Linked DNA regions of Filimonas effusa. The protein of the gene in region 1 interacts with the protein of each later gene in a pairwise test. Links are inferred from orthologs where the notes say so. Each region holds a gene or a part of one and is shown in the gene's direction. Other genes may lie near its edges. The genes, in order: topA and ESB13_RS00050.

Region 1 (3,326 bases):
GGTATTAGTGATGGCAAGCGCTTTAACGTGCTGTTATACAAGCAGATGCTGGTTGAAGTAGCGCAAAAATTCGGTCCTTTCGATGGCATTATGGCGCATTCGGTAGGTGCATTGGCTGTAGGGCTGGCTATGGAGGAATTGCAGCATCCGGATGCGAAGCTTGTTCTGATAGCGCCTGCTACGGAAACAACGCGGGCTGTGCAGCAGTTTTTCACGATGTTCCCGGTGGATGCAAAAACGCATTCCGCTTTTCTGCAACTTATTGAAAATCTGGGCAGTAAACCACTTGATTGGTATTCTATGACACGTATTGTTCCTACGTTAGGCAATAGCATGTTATGGCTGCATGATGAGCAGGACCGGATCTGTCCGTTTGAGGATACTGCATCCTTGCGGGCATTGAACCTTCCCAATGTGCAGTTTATTACTACGAGCGGGCTGGGGCATAGTAAAATATACAGGGAAGCGGCTATTCAAAAACATATCATCAAGTTCCTTGTCTGTTGAAAATAATTTAACATTTTTTGTGTTTTGATCGTTTGCTTTAATATTGCAACATGGCAAAGAACCTTTTGATAGTCGAATCACCGGCAAAAGCGAAGACCATAGAGAAAATCCTGGGCGAAGATTTTGAGGTAAAAAGCTGTTATGGTCATATCCGCGACCTGGAGAAGGACGATATGGGTATAGACGTAAACAACAATTACCATCCGCGTTACATGGTTCCGGAGGACAAGGAAAAGGTGGTGAAAGAATTGAAGACACTTGCTAAGAAATCGAATGAGGTTTGGTTAGCATCGGATGAGGACCGTGAAGGGGAAAGTATCAGCTGGCACCTGGCGGAGGTGCTTGGCCTGGACCCTGCCACGACCAAAAGAATTGTGTTTCACGAGATTACCGCTCCTGCTATCAAGAAAGCAGTAGATACTCCCCGTCGTATCAATATGGACCTGGTGAATGCGCAGCAGGCGCGCCGGGTACTGGACCGGCTGGTGGGTTTTGAGCTGAGTCCTGTATTATGGCGTAAGATAGGCATGCAACGCAGCCTGAGCGCCGGCAGGGTTCAGAGTGTGGCAGTAAGGCTGATAGTAGAGAGGGAACGTGAAATCAACCAGTTTACGCCTGAAAGCAGTTATAAGGTAGAAGCTTTATTTGCAGCCAAAGATATCAACGGGAAGTCGGTTAGTTTTAAAGCTGACGGTCCTGCCAAACTCAACAGCCAGGAAACGGCTCAACAGTTCCTGGAAAGCTGTAAAGGCGCCACTTATGCGGTAGCAGATGTACAGGTGAAGCCTGCCAAGCGGACGCCTGCGGCTCCGTTCACCACTTCTACCCTTCAGCAGGAGGCTTCCCGTAAGCTAGGGTATGGTGTAGCCAAGACGATGCTGCTGGCTCAAAAGCTTTATGAAAGCGGTCAGATCACCTACATGCGTACGGACAGTGTTAACCTGAGTGACACTGCGATGGGCGATATCAACAACGAGATCAACCAATCGTATGGCAAACAGTATTATCAAAGCCGTCGTTATAAAAACAAGAATGAGAGTGCGCAGGAAGCGCACGAAGCCATCAGGCCAACTTATATGAACCAGCATACGGTTGACGATGCGGATACGCGGAGGCTGTATGAACTCATCTGGAAAAGGACGATCGCTTCTCAGATGAGCGATGCTGAGTTTGAAAAAACGATCGCCAAGATCAGCATTTCCACCAACAAGGATCAACTTACAGCTACCGGAGAGGTAATGAAGTTCGATGGCTTCCTGAAGGTATACCTGGAGGGAAAGGATGAAGAGGACGAGGAAGACACTGAAGGCATACTTCCGCCGCTTACTGTACAGCAGCAGCTGGAGTTCAGGGAGATGACCGCTACGCAGAAGTTTACCCGTCCGCAGCCTCGTTATACGGAAGCTTCGCTGGTAAAGAAACTCGAGGAACTGGGTATTGGCCGTCCTTCGACCTACGCTCCTACTATTTCTACCATTATCAAGCGGAATTATGTAGAAAAGCGTGATAAGGAAGGTGTTAAAAGAGATGTATCGATCCTTCGCCTGAGTAAGAGCGGTGAAGTAGAGAAAGAAGTTATACAAGAGAATACAGGCGCTGAGAAGTCGAAAATGTTCCCTACCGACCTGGGGATGGTGGTAACAGATTTCCTGAAGCAGCATTTCCAGAAGGTAATGGATTACGGCTTTACGGCGCGTATAGAACAGGAGTTCGATGAAATAGCTGATGGGAAGTTGAAGTGGGCGAACATGATCGATTCGTTCTACAAACCATTCCATTCGAATATCGAGGTAACGCTTGAAACTGCGGAACGCGCCAAAGGAGAAAGAGAATTAGGAATAGATGCGGCTACGGGCAAGAAAGTAATCGCGCGTATGGGCCGTTATGGTCCGATGGTGCAGATAGGCCATGCAGATGATGAGGAAAAGCCACGTTTTGCGAAATTAAAGTCGACCCAGAGCATAGAAACCATTAGCCTGGACGAGGCGATGGAGCTGTTTAAACTTCCGCGTAATCTTGGTTTGTTTGAAGGCAGCGAGGTTACTGTAAATATCGGCCGTTTTGGCCCCTATGCGGCTCATGACAAGAAGTTTTACTCCCTGAACAAGGAAATGGACCCTTATAGTGTAACGCTTGAGGAAGTGGCTCCTATGATCGAAGAGAAGCGTAAGGCCAAAGATGAGCGTACCATCAAGGTATTTGAAAAAGAAAAGATACAGGTTTTAAGGGGTCCGTATGGTCCTTATATCAAGCAGGGGCTGCGTAATTATAAATTAACGAAGGAGCAGCAGGAGAAGGCTGCGGACCTGACCATAGAGGAGGTAAAAGCGATCATTGAAGAATTGAAGGCCAATCCTCCGAAGAAAGTGGCCAGAAAGAAAAAATCGTAATAATAAAGAAGGTGTATCGTTTTGATACACCTTTTCTTTTTCAGGTAGTTCTTTTAGTGATCCATTTGTCGACGGAGGGGCCTTCGTGGTTTTCCATGCCTTCGAGTACGTCGCCGATATTATCACTGGCTATCAGCATTTTCTGGTAGACATCTTTTAAGAATCCTTTTTCTACCATTGACTGGATGAGGGTGATAAGCGGATCGTAGAAGCCGTTGATGTTGAGTAATGCCACCGGTTTTTTGTGCAGTCCGAGCTGGGCCCATGTCAGCATTTCGAAAAACTCTTCCAGGGTGCCAAAACCTCCGGGCAGTGCAATAATGCCGTCGGACAGTTCATGCATTCTCACTTTACGTTCGTGCATGGTTTCGACCAGGATAAGTTTGGTAAGGCTTGTGTGCGCTATTTCTTTTTTCTGAAGAAATTCGG
Region 2 (3,054 bases), 1.8 Mb from region 1 along the record:
CTCGGCGCAGGCCAGGTGGCGCCCAATCCTATGGTAGGCGCCGTGCTGGTATATGAGGACAGAATCATTGGAGAAGGTTACCATGCAATATTCGGACAAGGACATGCCGAAGTGAATTGTATCAACAGCGTGGCAGCAGAAGACCGTTATCTGATCCCGCTCGCTACCATCTATGTATCACTCGAGCCTTGTGCCCATTACGGAAAAACGCCACCCTGTGCCGATCTTATCATTGCCAACCGTATCCGTACGGTGGTGATAGGAAGCCGTGACCCGTTCCTTGCAGTTAACGGTAAAGGCATTGAAAAACTGCAGGCCGCAGGCATCAGCGTTGTCACAGGTGTTCTTGAAAAGGAATGTCTCGACCTCAATAAACGTTTTTTTACTTTTCATACACAACAACGTCCTTATTTCATTTTAAAATGGGCGCAAACGGCCAATGGCGCCATTGGATCGGGCAGCGACAACCGCCTGCTGATTTCAAATGACTTCACGAACCGTATCGTCCACCGCTGGCGTAATGAAGAGTCTGCAATCCTGGTAGGAACCAATACTGCGCTGGCCGATGATCCGTTGCTTACAAACAGGTTATGGTATGGCAAAAGCCCTGTCCGGCTGGTAATTGATACCAACCTGCGTTTGCCTAAAACCCTGAAATTATTGAGTGAAGGCCCTCCAACCATCATATTTAATTACCTGGACCACTCCGATAACCTCGATGCTGTTACTATCCGGACAGCACAACAGGCTTTAGCAGCGGAAAGATCAACACCGCATATAGCAACAGGCAATAATGTGTTTTATTATCGCCTGGAAAAAGACGAGCCCTTATTGCCCCAGATCAGCTACGCCTGTTTCAGGCTCCAGTTGCTGAGTGTACTGGTAGAAGGTGGCGCTTTCCTCCAGCAGCGCTGTTTAAACGAAGGTTACTGGGATGAAGCCCGTGTTATCACCAACGATCAGTTGATGGCTCCGGGCGGCTTAAAAGCCCCGGAATTACCAGCGGCCCTGCATGTTGGCACCACACGTTTTTTGAACGATAGAATAGATTTTTTCCTTAAACCCATAAACGAGAACTAATACCTATGGCGGAAGCGGCCTTTTTTCAGACGATAGCACAAATGACCACAGCCGAGTACAAGGACAAAGGAAGTCGCTTCCTCGCCTTTGCTTTCCCTATAGCAACAGTCGACGATTTTAAGGAAAAATTGCAATGGCTGAAAAAGGAACATCCCAAAGCCGTTCACCACTGTTTCGCCTATCGTATTGGTCTCGATGGTAATAATTTCCGCGTAAGCGACGATGGTGAACCCAGCGGCTCCGCCGGCAAACCAATGCTTGGCCAGATCGATAGTAAAAAACTGACCAATGTAGCCGTAATTGTCGTGCGTTACTTTGGTGGTACCCTCCTGGGCGTTCCCGGCCTTATCCAGGCTTACAAGACTGTAACGGTAATGGCGCTACAACTCACGCCGGTGATTCAAAAGCCTATAGAAGTGCTTTACGAACTTCAGTTCGATTATACCCGCATGAATGAAGTGATGACGCTGGTAAAACAACTTGACTGCAGCATTGCCGGTCAGCAGGAACAGCTCTTCGTACTGCTCACCATCGGCATCCCCAAAGCAAGGTTGGAAGAAGCGCTCTACCGCCTTAAAGACATGCACTATGTAGCCCTCCGTAAAGTATAATTCTAATACCTGTAAAATCCTTCTCCACTCTTAACACCCAGTTTGCCTGCTGTAACCATATTTACCAATAGGGGACAAGGGGCATATTTAGGCTGTCCAAATCCTTCATGTAACACCTTGAGGATGCTCAGGCATACGTCCAGTCCTATGAAATCAGCCAGCTGTAAAGGCCCCATCGGGTGAGCCATTCCAAGTTTCATAACGGTATCGATTGTAGGAGCGTCTGCTACGTTTTCATATAGGCTGCAGATAGCCTCATTGATCATGGGCATCAGAATGCGGTTGGCGATAAAACCCGGGTAATCAGCTGCTACACAGGGAGTCTTGCCTAGCTTAAGCGTTAAAGCCGCAATGGTGTCTGTAACAGCTTTGGCCGTGGCGTAACCATTGATGATCTCTACCAGTTTCATAACGGGTACGGGATTCATGAAATGCATCCCTATTACCTTTTCGGGCCGCCTGGTAGCCGCTGCAATTCTCGTAATTGAAATGGAAGAAGTATTGCTGGCTAAAATGGCGCCGGCAGGAGCCAGCTCATCCAGTTGCGAAAATATTTTAAGTTTAATAGCTGTATTCTCCGTGGCTGCTTCAACAACGAGATCAGCTTCTGCCACACCGGCCGCCATATCCGTAAAGGGAGTTAACAGGCTAAGCGCCTTCTTTTTCTGCTCTTCGGTAATAACAGCTTTCCCTACCTGGCGGTCGAGGTTTTTCCCGATCTGCTGCAATGCCTTATCTAAAAGGGATCTATCGATGTCCACCAGCGATACGGTGAATCCATACTGGGCAAATACATGTGCAATACCATTTCCCATGGTGCCTGCCCCAATAACAGCTATCTTTTGCATACGGCCTTTCGTTTAACAACGAAAATAAGGCATGCTAACATATATTAGTATGGCCGGCAGAAGTTTGTTCTTTATTCGTTCTGCCACTCCTAATTCTTCTTTTTAAAATCCCCTCGTTTCCAGGCCTTGATAAATTCACCCCATGCAAAAGGGTTAAAGAGGTTTACAGGTGGCTGTTGCCCCTGGTAGTAGTAACGGGTAGCCTGCTGGCGTAATTGCATGTTTACGGCCTCCCTGCCGTCGGCAGGAAGTGTAGCTACCAATATCCGGCGGGTGGCTTCATCCGTATTCTGACGCGCTATTTCGATCTGGTCGGCAGGGATCTGCGTACTTACAAAATCGCGCTCAAACTGCTCGCGCGAGGGACGTGGCTTTAAGATCGTAGCCGGCAGAAATGCCGTGTCATTAACCAGTAATTGTATTACAGAATATTGATTATCAGTAAGATTTGTTGGGATTTGTATTGTTTTATCTTTAAAACCCACACTAGAGAACCGGATCGATTGTCCCTGTAA

Evidence for each region.
Region 2: the proteins of topA (region 1) and ESB13_RS00050 interact in binary tests that used the Escherichia coli proteins (3 or more experiments, as listed by UniProt). The link is inferred for Filimonas effusa from one-to-one orthologs.

The regions. Positions count from the first base shown.
Region 1 is NZ_SDHZ01000001.1:1,762,445-1,765,770, forward strand. The notes cover bases 230-3,227. They hold topA (type I DNA topoisomerase), read left to right. Parts: upstream 230-557; coding sequence 558-2,897; downstream 2,898-3,227. Other genes in these bases: ESB13_RS06625 (alpha/beta hydrolase), read left to right, coding at 230-507; ESB13_RS06635 (LOG family protein), read right to left, coding at 2,938-3,227. In the rest of the region: more of ESB13_RS06625, read left to right, coding at 1-229; more of ESB13_RS06635, read right to left, coding at 3,228-3,326. UniProt on the Escherichia coli protein: Releases the supercoiling and torsional tension of DNA, which is introduced during the DNA replication and transcription, by transiently cleaving and rejoining one strand of the DNA duplex.
Region 2 is NZ_SDHZ01000001.1:7,209-10,262, forward strand. Bases 163-2,888 are described here. They hold ESB13_RS00050 (IMPACT family protein), read left to right. Parts: upstream 163-1,085; coding sequence 1,086-1,691; downstream 1,692-2,888. Other genes in these bases: ribD (bifunctional diaminohydroxyphosphoribosylaminopyrimidine deaminase/5-amino-6-(5-phosphoribosylamino)uracil reductase RibD), read left to right, coding at 163-1,080; ESB13_RS00055 (3-hydroxyacyl-CoA dehydrogenase family protein), read right to left, coding at 1,694-2,539; ESB13_RS00060 (carboxypeptidase-like regulatory domain-containing protein), read right to left, coding at 2,629-2,888. In the rest of the region: more of ribD, read left to right, coding at 1-162; more of ESB13_RS00060, read right to left, coding at 2,889-3,054.